2 regions of the Methylobacterium sp. Gmos1 genome follow, and region 1 is predicted to be linked to the other one. Evidence: riboswitches for the same ligand, from Rfam matches in the RefSeq annotation. Region 1 holds a riboswitch; the other holds the start of a gene.
What was found. A riboswitch is a leader RNA that binds a small molecule or an ion and turns the genes downstream of it on or off. The one in region 1 is predicted to bind cobalamin.
Positions count from the first base shown of each region.

Region 2: linked by a shared signal. The riboswitch ahead of ACS5PV_RS13255 (TonB-dependent receptor) and the one ahead of ACS5PV_RS09415 (CbtB domain-containing protein) in region 1 are both predicted to bind cobalamin.

Region 1 covers NZ_JBSNCC010000004.1:65,278-72,514, reverse strand. The annotation lists gene cobN (cobaltochelatase subunit CobN) at 1-2,260, opposite strand, end outside; gene ACS5PV_RS09435 (Uma2 family endonuclease) at 2,267-2,857, opposite strand; gene cobW (cobalamin biosynthesis protein CobW) at 3,018-4,052, opposite strand; gene ACS5PV_RS09425 (DUF1636 family protein) at 4,049-4,441, opposite strand; gene ACS5PV_RS09420 (CbtA family protein) at 4,438-5,196, opposite strand; gene ACS5PV_RS09415 (CbtB domain-containing protein) at 5,284-5,460, opposite strand; cobalamin riboswitch at 5,491-5,691, opposite strand; gene cobU (bifunctional adenosylcobinamide kinase/adenosylcobinamide-phosphate guanylyltransferase) at 5,799-6,311, shown strand; gene cobO (cob(I)yrinic acid a,c-diamide adenosyltransferase) at 6,308-6,913, shown strand; gene ACS5PV_RS09400 (prephenate dehydrogenase/arogenate dehydrogenase family protein) at 7,104-7,237, shown strand, end outside.
Region 2 covers NZ_JBSNCC010000005.1:284,900-292,136, forward strand. The annotation lists gene ACS5PV_RS13245 (LON peptidase substrate-binding domain-containing protein) at 1-480, shown strand, start outside; gene ACS5PV_RS13250 (Trm112 family protein) at 530-733, shown strand; cobalamin riboswitch at 835-1,020, shown strand; gene ACS5PV_RS13255 (TonB-dependent receptor) at 1,135-3,192, shown strand; gene ACS5PV_RS13260 (GNAT family N-acetyltransferase) at 3,403-3,864, opposite strand; gene ACS5PV_RS13265 (hypothetical protein) at 3,914-4,162, opposite strand; gene ACS5PV_RS13270 (c-type cytochrome) at 4,517-5,827, shown strand; gene ACS5PV_RS13275 ((2Fe-2S)-binding protein) at 5,841-6,320, shown strand; gene ACS5PV_RS13280 (molybdopterin cofactor-binding domain-containing protein) at 6,317-7,237, shown strand, end outside.

The sequences.
Region 1 (7,237 bases):
CGTCCTGGAGGTAGCGCCGCACCACCTCGGCGGCGGCTTTTTCGCCGAGCATCGCGGCGGCGCGGGTCGGCAGGGCACGGGGATCGAGGGTCGCGAGGTTGCGCCCGGTCGGCAGCACGTCGGCCCGGCCGCGGGCCGGGGAGCCGGCGGGGCCCGGCGGCACGAAGCGGCCGTCGAGGGCCTTCAGCAGGCCCGCCCGCTCGGCCGGGCCGCATTCGGGATGGATGTCCGGGCCTGCGCCAAAGACGTGCAGCCCGTCGCGCATCGTCACCTCGGCGAGATCGCACAGGTGAGCATCGAGGGCGGCGAGCGCGTCGGGCATCGGCGTCGCACGGTCGATCCCGGCGGCGGCCAGCAGCCCCGCATCCCCGGCCCGCTCCAGGATGCCGCGGGCGATGAGATCCGCCCGGCGCGGGTCGAGCACGGTGGCGGCGGAATACTCCTCCACCAGCTCGCGCAAGGTGGCGGCCTCCGGGTCGAGGCCGGCCTCGGCGGTCTCCGGCGGCAGGTGTCCGATCGTGACGGCGCCGATGCGGCGCTTGGCCGGCGCCGCCTCGCCGGGGTCGTCGACGATGAAGGGATAGATGACCGGCAGCGCCCCGATCGCGAGCGCCGGCCAGCAGGCGGTGGAGAGCGCCACCGCCTTGCCGGGCAGCCACTCGGTGGTGCCGTGGGTGCCGAGATGGATCACCGCGTCGCAGGCCTCGCGCAGCGCCAGGTGGAAGGCGAGGTAGGCGTGGGACGGCACCGCATCGGGATCGTGGTAGCCCGCCTTGCGGTCGCCCTTGTGGCCGCGGTCCGGCTGGAGCGCCACCAGCACGGAGCCGGCCTGCACGGCCCGGAACCGGAAGGCACCCTCTCGAAGCGCCGGATCGTCGGCAGGCTCGCCCCATTCGGCCGCGAGGGCGGCGCGCGCCTCTGCCGGCAGCCGGGCGCGCCAGGCCTCGTAGGCCGCAAGCGGCACAGCGAGGCTCGGGGCGTCCTCGGTGAGCCGGCGCATCAGGGCGTCGGGCTCCGGGATGCCGGAGACGGCGTAGCCCTCGGCGCCGAGGAGTTCGAGGATTCGCTGCGCGCTCGCCGGGGTGTCGAGCCCGACCGCGAAGCCGGCCCGGCCCCCGCGGGCGGGGTAATCGGAGAGAACCAGCGCGAGGCGGCGCTCCGACCGCGTCGTGGCGGCGAGGCGGGCCCAGGCGGCGGCCCGGTCGGCGGTGGCGGTAATGCCGGAGAAATCCGGTACCGCCCGGCGCTCGCGGAATCCCTCGACCTCGGGCGCTTCCTCCTTGTGCGAGATCGGGAAGCCGGAGAGCCGGCCGTCGAATTCCGGCAGCGCCACCTGCATGGCGAGGTCGGCGGCGCCGAGGCCCCGGGCCGAGGCCACCCAGGCCTCCCGGCTGGCGCCGACGGTGAAGGCCTGGATCACCGGGCAATCCGCCTCGTCGAGGACGAAGCCAGCCTCGTCCCGGGCCGAGAAGGCGGTCGCCGCGACGATCACCGCGGGACGCTGCACGGCAATGGCGGCGCGAACCGCCGCAACCGCCTCCGGATCCTTGAGGCTCGCCACCGCCACGATGGCGGGGGTGAGGCCGCGCTCCCACAGGGCGGCCGCGAGGGCGGTGGCCGGCGCGGTGTCGCCGCCGAGGATCGCCGAGCGGTAGACGAGGACGAGCGCCCGGGGCAGGGCCGAGGCGGGCTCCGGCCTGTCGCGCACGCCGCAGCCCGGGCACCAGGCAAATCCCCGCGGCAGCGCGCGCGGCGGCTCGGCCGCCACCGGCCGGCCGAGTTCAGCGGCGATCCGGGTCAGGAGCCGGCGCAGGTTGTCGGGCCCGCCGGCGCGGAAATACCCGTCGAGGGCCGCGAGCAGCTCCCGCGCCACGGTCGAGACGGCGTCGAGGCGCGGGTCGGGCCGGTCGCATCCCGGCAGCACCGCGAGGGGGATGCCGTTGGCCCGGCAGGTCTCGGACAGCCGCTCGAGCCCGTAGCGCCAGTAATCGAGCCCGCCGAGGCAGCGCACCAGCACGAAGCGGGCCCGCGCGATCACCGCGTCGGCGTAGAGGTCGACGGAGAGTGGGTGGCGCAGCTGTGCGAGCTTGGCGAGCCGCAGGCTCGGCCAGTCGCCCGGCAGCCCCGCATAGGCCTGGCCGAGGCCGGCGAGGTCGGAATCGGTGAAGGACAGGACGACGATGTCGCCGGGCGCCTGGCCCAGATCGACCGCCGCCTCGCCCTCGTCGAGGGAGACCGTATCGATGCGCAGGAGGTGCATCGGTTGTCAGACCCCCGAGACCAGGCGGGGCCGCGGAGGGAAGACGACGCCGTCGTAGATGTCCGCCAACGCCACGCTCGTGCCGAGTTCCGGCAGGTCGATCGTCTGGTCGAGCCCGGCGACGAGGCGTCGATGCCAGGCCCCGTCCGCATCCCGGCGCCACAGGGCGATCTCGGGGGCGTTCGGCTCGACCAGCAGGATCACCGCGAGGCTCCCGACCGACTTGTATTCCTCGAGCTTGTCGAACGCGTCGAAGTCGCGGGTCGAGGGTGACAGCACTTCGACGATCAGGCGCGGCTCCGCGGCGACCAGCCCGTTCGGGTCGCGGGTGCCGCAATCGACGCCGAGGTCCGGCCGGCGGATCTGCCCGGGCAGGGTCTCGACGCTGCCGTCGCCGGTGAAGGGGCGGCACGGCGTCCCGCGCAGCCGGGTGCGGAACTCCGCCACGAGGTTGACCACGATGTCGTCATGCACGTTGCGGGCGCCCGCCATCATGCAGACCGGCACCCCGCCGACCAGCTCGTAGCGCTCGTCCTGGCGCTCCTGCCAGGCGAAGAACTCCTGCACGCTCCAGCGCCGCGGCGCGGGCTCCGACATGCGATGCCCTCCGGGGCTGGGGTTTCTAGAGGTCGGAGGCGACGCGACTTGGACGATATAATGTCCACCACCCGCCGACCAAGACGGTGCCCAGATCCCGGGCAAGCCCGGGATCTGTCGCGGAGGCGGGGGAATGCACTCGACCCGGGCGTTCGAGCCCTCAGCCCTTCAGCGCCGCCGCCACCGCCTCCTTGTCGAACCCGGTGAGCCCGATCACCACCAGCGTCCCGTCCCGGTGCTCGCCCGGACGCCAGGGCCGGTCGTAATGGTGCGCGACGCGGCGGCCGACGCCCTGGACGACGAGGCGCATCGGCTTGTCGGCGACGGCGCAGAAGCCCTTGATCCGCAGGACCCCCGCCACCTCGGCGGCCTTGGCGACGCGGGCGGCGAGGTCGTCGGGCGAGCCGGCGGCCTTCACGGGGAGCGCGACGCTCTCGAAATCGTCGTGGTCGTGGTCCTCCTCGGTCTCGTGGTGCGAGGGCCGGGCGGCGAGATCGTACTCCGCCGCGGCGCCGAGGCCGAGCAGCACGCGGGGATCGAGAGCGCCGTGGGCGGTCTCGACGAGCTTGACCGCGCGCGGCAGGTGCGCCTCGACCTCGGCACGGACGCGGGCCCGCTCGCCCTCGTCGAGGAGGTCGGACTTGTTCATCACCACGAGGTCGGCGCAGAGGAGCTGGTCCTCGAACACCTCCTCGAGCGGGTTCTCGTGCTCGACGCTGGCATCGGCCGCGGCTTGCGCGGCCATCGCGTCGGGATCGTCCGCGAAGGCGCCCGAGGCTACCGCAGGGCCGTCGACCACCGCCACCACGCCGTCGACGGTCACCCGCGAGCGGATCGCCGGCCAGTTGAAGGCCTGGACCAGGGGCTTGGGCAACGCGAGGCCGGAGGTCTCGATCAGGATGTGCTCCGGCGGCTCGGGCCGGTCGAGGAGCTTATTGAGCGCCGGCACGAAGTCGTCGGCGACGGTGCAGCAGATGCAGCCGTTCGGCAGCTCCACCACCGCGTCGGCGTCGCAGCCCGGGATGCCGCACTCGGCGAGCAGCGACCCGTCGAAGCCGACATCGCCGAACTCGTTGACGATGATCGCGAGCCGCCGGCCGTCGTTGTGCTCGACGGCGTGGCGCACCAGCGTCGTCTTGCCGGCGCCGAGGAAGCCCGTGACGATGGTGCAGGGGATCTTGTTGAGGATGGTCATGTGTGAACCGGCGCGGGAGGGAGGCGGGCGACGACGCCCTTGCGGAATTCCTGCGGACGCTCGCGCCAGGGCACGATACCGTCCGGGGTCCCGGCATAGAGGCCGACGCCGTCGAGGATGACCTCGGGGGAAATCGTGGGGTCGAGGTCGCCGTAGACGTAGGTCCAGCGGCCGGGGCTCGCGACAGCGACCGTGCAGGGCCGCTTGCAGACCGACAGGCATTCGACCGGCTCGATCCGCACGGCCGCGCCGGGCCGGGCCGCGAGCGCCCGCGTCAGCGCCTCGTGCAGGCGGGCGCCGGCGCGCGGACCGTCCGCCGGGTCGGCGGCGTCGCGGCAGGTGGTGCAGACGTAGAGGGTGCAGATGTCGGAGGGGATCGGCTCGTTCACGCGGCGACCTCGCTGCGGCGCGCGGCGCCCCTCGTCCCGGCGACGGCACCCCAGGCCCAGCCGAAGGCGAGGCCGAGCACCGCCCAGAACGCGAAGGCGACCGCCAGCGACCGGGCGGCGAACTGCGCCGCGTAGACCGGAGGCATCGCCGAGATCTCCTCGGGCCCGTGCGGAGCGCCCCAGGCGTGCGGCGTGACGATGAGCGCGAGGCCGACAGCGATCGCGGCCGGCCCGCGGCGGATCGCCACCAGGTAGAGGCCGAGGGCCGTGGCGAGCGCGGTCGCCACCCACCAGAGCTGGCGCGACTCGAGGGCGGCGGCCGCGGTGCCGGGCAGTTCCGGCGGCAGCCCCACCGCCGGCGCGAGGCTGGCGGCGAGGAAGCCGCCGATGGCGAAGCGCAGCGCCTCGGCGGGCGTGACCTCGCGGCCGGCCGCGACCAGCACGGCACCGAGCAGCAGCGCGTAGCCGACGCCGCTCACCAGGGTGGCGAGCGCCGTGAAGGCGAGGCGCGGCAGGCCGGGGGCCGGCTGCCATTGCGGCTCGCCGCCGTGGTCGTGCCCGGCAGAGCCGTGGCCGGCATGGGCCAGCACGATCAGCGGGTTGGCGGAGACGCGGGTGGGGGCGGGGCTCTCCGCCGTCTCGTACTTCTCCGCCGCGAGGATCAGCGGCGAGGTGAGGGCGAATTGCAGCAGCGAAGTCACGCACGCGGCGAGAAAGCCGGCGACCAGGGCCGCGGCGAGCAGACGTTTCGTCATGGGAGCGTTTCCTGCACGACCAAAGCGCCGCGGGCCCGCGGCCCCTCGGGGCGCAGGCCGCGCGGCTCGACGAGGGTCAGGCCCCGGTCAGTGGCAGGGGAAGTTGTGGGCGTGGCGCCAGTCGTGCGCGGCGTTGTGCAGGGCGACCACGGGTGCGAAGCCGGAGACGAACAGGAGCCCGATGCCGAGCGTGGCGGCCAGGAGGACGGCGCTCAGGCGCTCGCCGACGAGCGCGGGGGAGAGGGACCGGGTGATCGCGACCATGACGAACTCCTGCCGCCCCACCGGCGGCGTCGAGAGAAAGGGGTGACGGCAGGTCTCCTGGCTCGCGGCTTCCTGCCGGCCCACCGCCTTCCCGGATCGCTCCAGTGGCCGATGGCGGACCGTGTGCGACCGCTCACAGTTGCGGGGGCAGCCGCGGCGTACCGGACGAAACCCGGCTCCCGCGTTCCCTTTTCACCTCGTCGCCGAGGCACCGTCGTGCGCGACCCTAGCCGGTCGCCTGCGCGCTTGCAATCGGTGCCGCCTGCCGCGACACCTCCGGCGCCGAGATTTCCGCACAGGAGGGCCGAGTGCCGGATCCGATTCGCGCCGCCCCGCGCCTGACCCTGGTGCTGGGCGGCGCCCGCTCGGGCAAGAGCCGCTACGCCGAAGCGCTGATCGAGGCCCTGCCGGGGCCCTGGCGCTACGTCGCGACCGCGCAAGCCTTCGACGGCGAGATGCGCGCGCGCATCGCCGAGCACCGCGCCCGCCGGCCTTTGCCGTGGGAGACGGTCGACGCGCCGCGCGATCTGCCGGCGGCGATCGGCCGGGCGCCGACGGGCCGGCCGGTGCTGGTCGATTGCCTGACCCTGTGGCTGACGAACGCGATGCTGGATGACGAGGCCGACCTCGAGGCCGAGATCGACGCACTGGTGGAGGCCTGCCGGTTGGCGGCCGGGCCGCTCGTACTGGTCTCGAACGAGGTGGGATTCGGCATCGTGCCGGAGAACGCGCTCGCCCGCCGGTTCCGCGACGAGGCCGGGCGGCTGCACCAGCGGCTCGCGGCCATCGCCGACCGGGTGGTGCTGGTGGTGGCCGGCCTGCCGATGATCCTCAAGGGAGACACGCCATGAGCGACGACGAGGCGGCGCGCCACCGCGCCAAGATGGAGAAGCGCAAGGCGGTGCAGGACGCCGAGGTCGCGGGCAAGACGATCGAGAAGGGCCTGCTCATCGTCCATACCGGCCCCGGCAAGGGCAAGTCGACCGCCGCCTTCGGGCTGATGCTGCGGGCCTTGGGCCGCGGCTGGCGGGTCGGGGTCGTGCAGTACATCAAGGGCGCCTGGGAGACCGGCGAGCGCTTCGCGCTGGAGCGGTTCGGCGACCAGGTCGCGTGGCACACGATGGGGGAGGGCTTCACCTGGGAGACCCAGGACCGCGACCGCGACGTGGCGGCGGCCCGCGCCGCCTGGGCGAGGACCGAGGCGCTGATGGCCGATCCGGCGATCCGGCTCCTGATCCTCGACGAGCTCAACATCGCGCTGCGCTACGACTACCTGCCGCTCCACGAGGTGGTGGCGGCGTTGAGCCGGCGCCGACCGGACCTGCACGTCGTGGTGACGGGCCGCAACGCCAAGCCGGAGCTGGTCGCGGCAGCCGACCTCGTCACCGAGATGGGGCAGGTGAAGCACCACTTCGCCGCCGGGGTGAAGGCGCAGGAGGGCATCGAGTTCTGATTGACCGCCCGGGTAGGACAGCGCTACAGGCTCGGCCATGACCAGCGCCCTCCCGACCGGACTGTATTATTCGCCGCGCACCTAGCGGCGGAGTGCTCGTCATCTCTCTCAACCGCTGCGACGTGTCGGCGGTTGGGGCTTTCCGAGGAAATCCAGGCCCGCCGACCTCGCCCCCGCTCCGAGGTCTCCCGTGCCGTCCTCTCCCATCCCGCTCCCCGCCCTCGGCCTGATCGGTTTTGGCGCCTTCGGGCGCCTCGTCGCCGCGCATCTGGCCCCGTTCTTCACGCTTTGCGTCCACGACCCCTTCGCGCCCGCTGCCGCCTT
Region 2 (7,237 bases), on a different contig from region 1:
GACTCCGGCGAGACCCCGCTGTCGCCCAAGCTGTTCAAGGTCGGCTGCGCCGGCCGGGTCACCCAGTTCGCCGAGACCGGCGACGGCCGCTACCTGATCTCGCTCACCGGCATCGCCCGCTTCCGGATCGAGGAGGAGCTGTCGACCACCACCGGCTACCGGCGCTGCAAGGTCACCTTCGCGCCGTTCGAGAGCGACTTCCACGCCCGCGCCGGCGAGGAGGCGGTGGACCGCGCCGGCGTGCTGAAGGCTCTTCGCGATTTCGTCGAGGCCAACGACCTCAAGGTCGACTGGGCCGGGATCGAGGAGGCGCCGAACGAGGCCCTGGTGAACGCGCTGTGCATGATGAGCCCGTTCGGCCCGCGCGAGAAGCAGGCGATGCTGGAGGCGCCCGACCTCAAGACCCGGGCCGAGGTGCTGATCGCCGTGACCGAGATGGAACTGGTGCGGGCCTCCGGCGCCGAGCCGACGCTGCAATAGGCGGCGGCTTGGGCTAGAGAAACGCCGAAACCACTCGGAAGGACCACCCGTGAGCGAATCCCCGACCTCCTTCGAGGCCACCCGCATCGACCCGAAGCTGCTCGAGCTCTTGGTCTGCCCCCTGACCAAGGAGCGGCTCGACTACGATTCGGCGCGCCAGGAGCTGATCAGCCGCTCGGCCAAGCTCGCCTACCCGATCCGCGACGGCATCCCGATCATGCTGCCGGAAGAGGCGCGGCCGCTGGCGGATTGAGCGCGCCGCGCGGGACACGACCCGCGCGGTTTCCCGTCGACAACCGGCAACACGCCCGACAAATCGGCGTGCGCCGCGTTGGCGCCCGCCGATTTCGAGCCTACACCTCGACGGGACGGTTCCCCCCGGGGATCAAAAGGGAACGCGGTGCGAGATGCCGCGGCTGCCCCCGCAACTGTGAGCGGCGAGTCCTCCATCACCGACGTCACTGGGTGCGATGAGCCCGGGAAGACGATGGAGGGCCGAGACCCGCAAGCCAGGAGACCTGCCGTCAGCCGTGGTCACATGTGGGCCGCGCCGGCCGGGGTGTGCCGGTGCCTCCACGGTGACGTGCCACAGCCCCTGAAGGCTCGCCCGTGCCCGCCTCCCGTCTCCCGTTCCTCGCGGCACTCGCCGCCTGCCTGCCCGTCCCCGCCCTGGCGCAGGGTGACATCCCCCTCGACACGATCGACGTGACCGCTCCGGCGCCCGCAGCACCGACGGCGGCCAGCGCCGGCTATCCCGGCGGCGTCACCGGCATCGGCGGGGCCTTGCGTCCGGTCGAGGCGGCGAGCGCCGGGATCATCGGCGGGGCGGTGATCAACAGCCTGCCCGTCACCCGCCCGGGCGAGGTGCTCGAATCGGTGCCGGGCCTGATCGTCACCCAGCATTCCGGCGAGGGTAAAGCCAACCAGTTCTTCCTGCGCGGCTTCAACCTCGACCACGGCACCGACATCGCCATCCACGTCGACGGCATGCCGGTGAACATGCGCACCCACGCCCACGGCCAGGGCTACGCCGACCTCAACTTCCTGATCCCCGAGCTCGTCGGCGCGGTCGAGTTCCACAAGGGCCCGTACTTCGTCCGCGACGGCGACTTCGCCTCCGCCGGCTCGGTGCGGATCGACTATCTCGACAAGCTCGACCGCAACATCGCGCTCACCACGCTGGGCAGCTTCGGCTTCAGGCGCGGGCTCTCGGCGGCCTCGGTGCCGCTCGGCGCCGGCAACCTCCTGGTGGCGGGCGAGGCGCAAGCCTATGACGGGCCGTGGGTCGTGCCCGACGCCCTGCGCAAGCTCAACGGCGTCGCCCGCTACAGCCAGGGCACCGCCACGGACGGTTTTTCCGTCACCGGCATGGCCTACTGGGCGAAATGGAACGCCACCAACCAGATCCCCGAGCGGGCGGTGGCGGAGGGCATCATCGGCCGCTACGGCACGCTCGATCCGACCGATGGCGGCGATACCGGGCGCTTCTCGCTCTCCGGACGCTGGAGCCAGTCGGATGCCGGCGGCATCACCCGGGCCTCGGCCTACGTGATCCGCTACCAGATGAACCTCTGGAACAACTTCACCTACTTCCTCAACGATCCCGTCAACGGCGACCAGTTCCGCCAGCGCGACGCCCGCGTGCTCGGCGGCGGCGAGATCTCGAGGGTCTTCCAGGGCGACCTGTTCGGGTTGCCGATGGAGAACGAGATCGGCGTGCAGACCCGCACCGACGACATCCGGGTCGGCCTGTTCAACACCACCGCCCGGCAATACCGCTCGACCGTCCTCGACGACCGGGTGCTGGAGGCGAGCGCCGCCTTCTACTACGAGAACCGCGTGCGCTGGACCGACTGGCTGCGCACCAGCGTCGGCTTCCGGGCCGACGGCTACTATGCCGACGTCCGCTCCGACACGCCCGCGAATTCGGGCCGCGCCCGCGACGGCATCGTCAACCCGAAGCTCGGCGCAGTGTTCGGGCCGTGGGCGGATACCGAGATCTACCTGAATTACGGCGGCGGCTTCCACTCGAACGACGCCCGCGGCGTCACCGCGACGGTCGATCCGGTGAGCCCGCTGTTCAACATCGCCCGCTCGCCGTTCCTGGTGCCCTCGACCGGCTACGAGGTCGGGATCCGCAACCGCTCGATCGCCGGCCTGGAGACGAGCCTCGCCCTGTTCCGGCTCGACTTCGCCTCCGAGAACCTGTTCCAGGGCGATACCGGCACCACCGAGCCGAGCCGGCCGACCCGCCGCTTCGGCATCGAGTGGAGCAACCACTACGCGCTCACCCCCTGGCTGCGGCTGGAGGGCGACCTGACGCTCACCAATGCGCGCTTTGCCGACCGCGACCCGATCGGCCAGCGCGTGCCCGAGGCCCCGACCGCCATCGCCTCGGCGGGCTTCACCTTCGGCGAGGGCCAGGGCTGGTTCGGGACCTTGCGCTTCCGCTACTTCGGCCCGCGGCCGCTGATCGAGGACAACTCGGTGCGCTCGAAGCCGACCGCCCTGCTCAACGGCCGGATCGGCTACGCCTTCGACAACGGCATGAGCCTCGCCCTCGACGTGCTCAACCTGACGAACGCCCGGGCCGACCAGATCACCTACTACTACGAGTCGCGCCTGCCCGGAGAGGCGGCAGGCGTCGCCGACCGGCACTTCCACCCGGTCGAGCCGACGGCGGTCAGGCTGACGCTGGCGGGGCGGTTCTGAGAACTGTTTGGCCCCTGCCGACGAACTAGCGCCCAACCGGGCTTCGCCGTGAGATCGCGGACAGGAACGATATCGTTTTCAACGGATCTGTTCGAGTAAAGATGAAGCGCACCTCCCCTCTCCCGTTTGGGAGAGGGGATCCCGTGCCTCACCGAATTCAATCAACTCAAAGTAAAAAAATTTTATCCATCAATTTTTTTAGATACGACCCTACACATCCCGCCGCATCAGCGCGTACATCTTCTCCCGATACGGAAACGTCTCGACGTTGCGCCAGCCGATCCGGGCATACAGCCCCTCCGCGCTGCGGGTGTAGAGCCACAGGGTCGGGATCCCGCGGGACATCGCCTCCGCCTCCACCGCCGCGACGAGCCGCACCGCGTGGCCGCGGCCCCGGGCGTGGGGCGCCACGAAGACGCCGGCGAGCCAGGGCGTCAGGTCGGGCCGCGTCTCGAGGTCGTGGGCGGCGAGGCTCGCCATGCCGACGGGCTCGTCGTCGGCCAGGAGCACGAAGGTGCGGGGCATCGAAGGGGCCGCGGCGCCCACGGCCTCGGCCGCCGTCACCTCGGCGAGGCTGCGGCCCTGGCCTCGCGCGAATGCCTCCCAGCGCCAGCGCGCGGTGACGGGAACGAGGTCGGACCCTTCGGTGACGGTGACGATCGCGTGCGGCATCGGACGCTCCCCGGAACGGGCCGTCACTCGCCCGGCCGGACCGCGCTCGTCAATGCCAGCCCTGGCCGAAGCGGCCGGTCGAGTGCAACAGCGTGTGCCCGCATTCGAGGCAGAGGTAGCGGGTCTCGACGCCGCCGCCGAACGCCTCGACCACCGGGGTCGAGGCCACCACCATCAGGCGGGCGTGGGGGCGCTCCTGCCAGTGGGCGCGCATCTGGCCGCAGCAGGCCCGGCAGGCCGCGTCGTCGGCGCTCATCGGCGGGGGCCCGAGGCGGGCCTGGAAACTCTGCTGGGCCATGCGGCGTCGGTCTCGTGCGGGTGAGCCGCATCCGAAACGATCCCGGGACGGGTCGCCCGTCGGCCCCGCGGGATCAGCAAGAACGGGACCGGCGCGAAGGAGTGGGACGAGCGGGCGGATCACCGTCCGATCGGGATCGAACCATGCGGCAGCGCCGCCGCTCGACGTAAAACAGCCAAGCCCGACCGGCGTCGCGTCGCGGGTCTGACGATACCACTGTTTCGCGGGATTGCGGCAAGACTATGCGGCAGGACCGGGCGGCTTTGCGCGCGCGGCCGGCGGGAACCGTGGCCGCGGGCGTCGGTTGTCCCGCCGCCGGAGGAGCGGACCTTCGAGGCGTGGGGAGGTCGGTTCGTGGGGCGTCGCCGGATCGCCGCCTGGCTCGGAGGAGCGGTTCTCCTCGCCGCCGCAGGGTTCGCGGCCGCGGCCTGGCGCCCCGCCCTCGCGCCCGGCGGCCCGGTTCCGGCCGAGACCGCGCCGGAGCAGGTGCGCAAGGGCGCGGTCCTCGCCTCGCTCGGCTACTGCGCCTCCTGCCACACGGCCGAGGGCGGACGGCCCTATGCCGGCGGGCGCGGCATCGGCACGCCGTTCGGCACCATCTACGCCACCAACATCACGCCGGACCCGGAGACGGGCATCGGCCGCTACTCGCTCGCCGCCTTCACCCGGGCGATGCGCGAAGGCGTCGACCGGGAGGGGCGCCACCTCTACCCGGCCTTCCCCTACACCCACTATGCCGGCCTGACCGACCCCGACATCGCCGCCCTCTACGCCTTCGCGATGACCCGCGAGCCGGTGCGGCGGGAGGCGACGGCGAACGCCCTGCCCTTCCCGCTGTCCTGGCGCCCGCTCCTCGCCGGCTGGAAGCTGCTGTTCGCGCAGGCGCCGAAGATCCCGGCAAACCCGCAGCGCGACGCGGCGTGGCATCGCGGCGCCTACCTCGCCGAGACCCTGAGCCATTGCGGCGCCTGCCACAGCCCGCGCAACCTGCTCGGCGCCGAGGTGCGAACCAAGGCCTATGCGGGGGGCGAGGCCGACGGCTGGTGGGTGCCGCCCCTCGACCGCTCCTCGCCCTCGCCGCTCGCCTGGGACGCCGACAGCCTCGCCCGCTACCTCGCCGAATGGGACCCGCAGCATGGCGGGCCTGCGGGGCCGATGCGCCCGGTGGTCGACGCCCACAGGACCGTTCCGGAGGGCGAGATCCGGGCGCTCGGGTCTTACGTCGCGACGCTCTACGGCCCCGGTCCCGCCGGCAGCCGCACCGGCCCGGTCGACCGCGAGGTCGCGGGCGACGACCCGGCGCTCGCCCGGGGTGCCGCGACCTATGCGGGCGCCTGCGCCACCTGCCACGAGAGCGGCGGGGGGACTGCCGGCGGCGTGCCCTACACCACGCCCTCGCTCGGCCACCGCACCACCCTGCGGGCGCCCGACCCGCGCAACCTGCTCCTGGTCCTGCGCGACGGCATCGCCCCGCGGGAGCGCGCGCCGGGGCCGATCATGCCGGCCTACGGCGCAATGCTGACACCCGCACAAATGACCGACCTTGCCGCCTACCTGCGCGCCCGCTTCAGCCCCGACGGGCCGTGGCCGAACCTCGACGCGACGGTGCGGGACCTGATGCGCGAGCCCCCCCGCCGCGGCGCCCGGGCCGAGGCGGGGGGCTGAGGAGGAGACGCCGATGCCGACGCTGACGGTGAACGGCCGCACCCAGGCGGTCGAGGCCGACCCCGGAACCCCGCTCCTCTACGTGCTGCGCGACGAGCTCGGGCTCAACGGCGCCAAGTTCGGCTGCGGGCTCGGCCAGTGCGGCGCCTGCACGGTCGAGGTCGAGGGCCGCGCGGTCCTGTCCTGCCTCACGCCGATCGGGGTGCTGGAGGGCCGGCCCGTCACCACCGTCGAGGGGCTGGGGAGCCCGGAGAATCCGGGCCCGCTCCAGGCCGCCTTCATCGCCGAGAACGCGGCGCAATGCGGCTACTGCATCGCCGGCATGGTGATGCGGGCCCACGCCCTGCTGCGCGCGGTCCCGCATCCGACCGAGGCCGAGATCCGCGACGCACTGCGGCTCAACCTGTGCCGCTGCGGCACCCACATGCGGATCCTCGCCGCCGTGCGCCGCGCCGCCGGCACCGAGCCCGCCACCACGGGGGCGACGCCGTGACCGCGCTGACCCGCCGCACGCTCCTCGTCGGCGGCGCGCTCCTCGTCGGGATCGGGCTGCCCCGCGGAGCCGCGGCCGCGTCGCTCCCCGGCAGCCTCGGGCAGGCCCCGCGGATCGAGGCCTGGATCCGGATCGGCGAGGACGGCGCCGTGACGGTGCTCACCGGCAAGGCCGAGCTCGGCCAGGGGATCAAGACGGCGCTGATCCAGGTCGCGGCGGAGGAGCTGGGGCTGGAGCCGGCGTCCTTGCGCCTCCAGACCGCCGACACCGAGCTGACGCCGAACGAGGGCTACACCGCCGGCAGCCACTCGATGCAGGACTCGGCGACCGCGATCCGGCACGCCGCCGCGGCGGCGCGGGCGCTCCTCCTCGAGGTCGCCGGGAATCGCCTCGGCCTGCCGCCGGAGGCGCTGCGGGTCGAGGGAGGCAGCATCAATGCGCCGGACGGACGCCGCATGACCCTCGGCGAGATCGCCCAGGAGGTCGAGCTCGATGCAAGCGTGCCCGAGACGGTCGCCTTGCGCGATCCCGCCACCTACACGGTGGTGGGCCGGCCGCTGCCGCGCGTCGACATTCCCGCCAAGGTCGCGGGCGGCGCGGCCTACGTCCAGGACATCCGCGCGCCCGGGATGGTGCATGCCCGCATCGTGCGCCCGCCCCGCCCCGGCGCGCGGCTCGTCAGCGTCGACGCGGAGGCGGTCGCCGCCCGTCCCGGGGTGATCCGGGTGCACCGCGACGGCGACTTTCTCGCAGTGCTGGCCGATCGGGAATACGCCGCCGTGACGGCGATGCGGGCACTCGCCCGCGTCGCGGTCTGGCAGGGCGGCACGAGCGTGCCGGAGCCCGACGCGCTCTTCACCGACCTCGCTGGCCGGTCGGCGAAGCGGACGATCATCCACGAGGCCGGCGCCGACGCG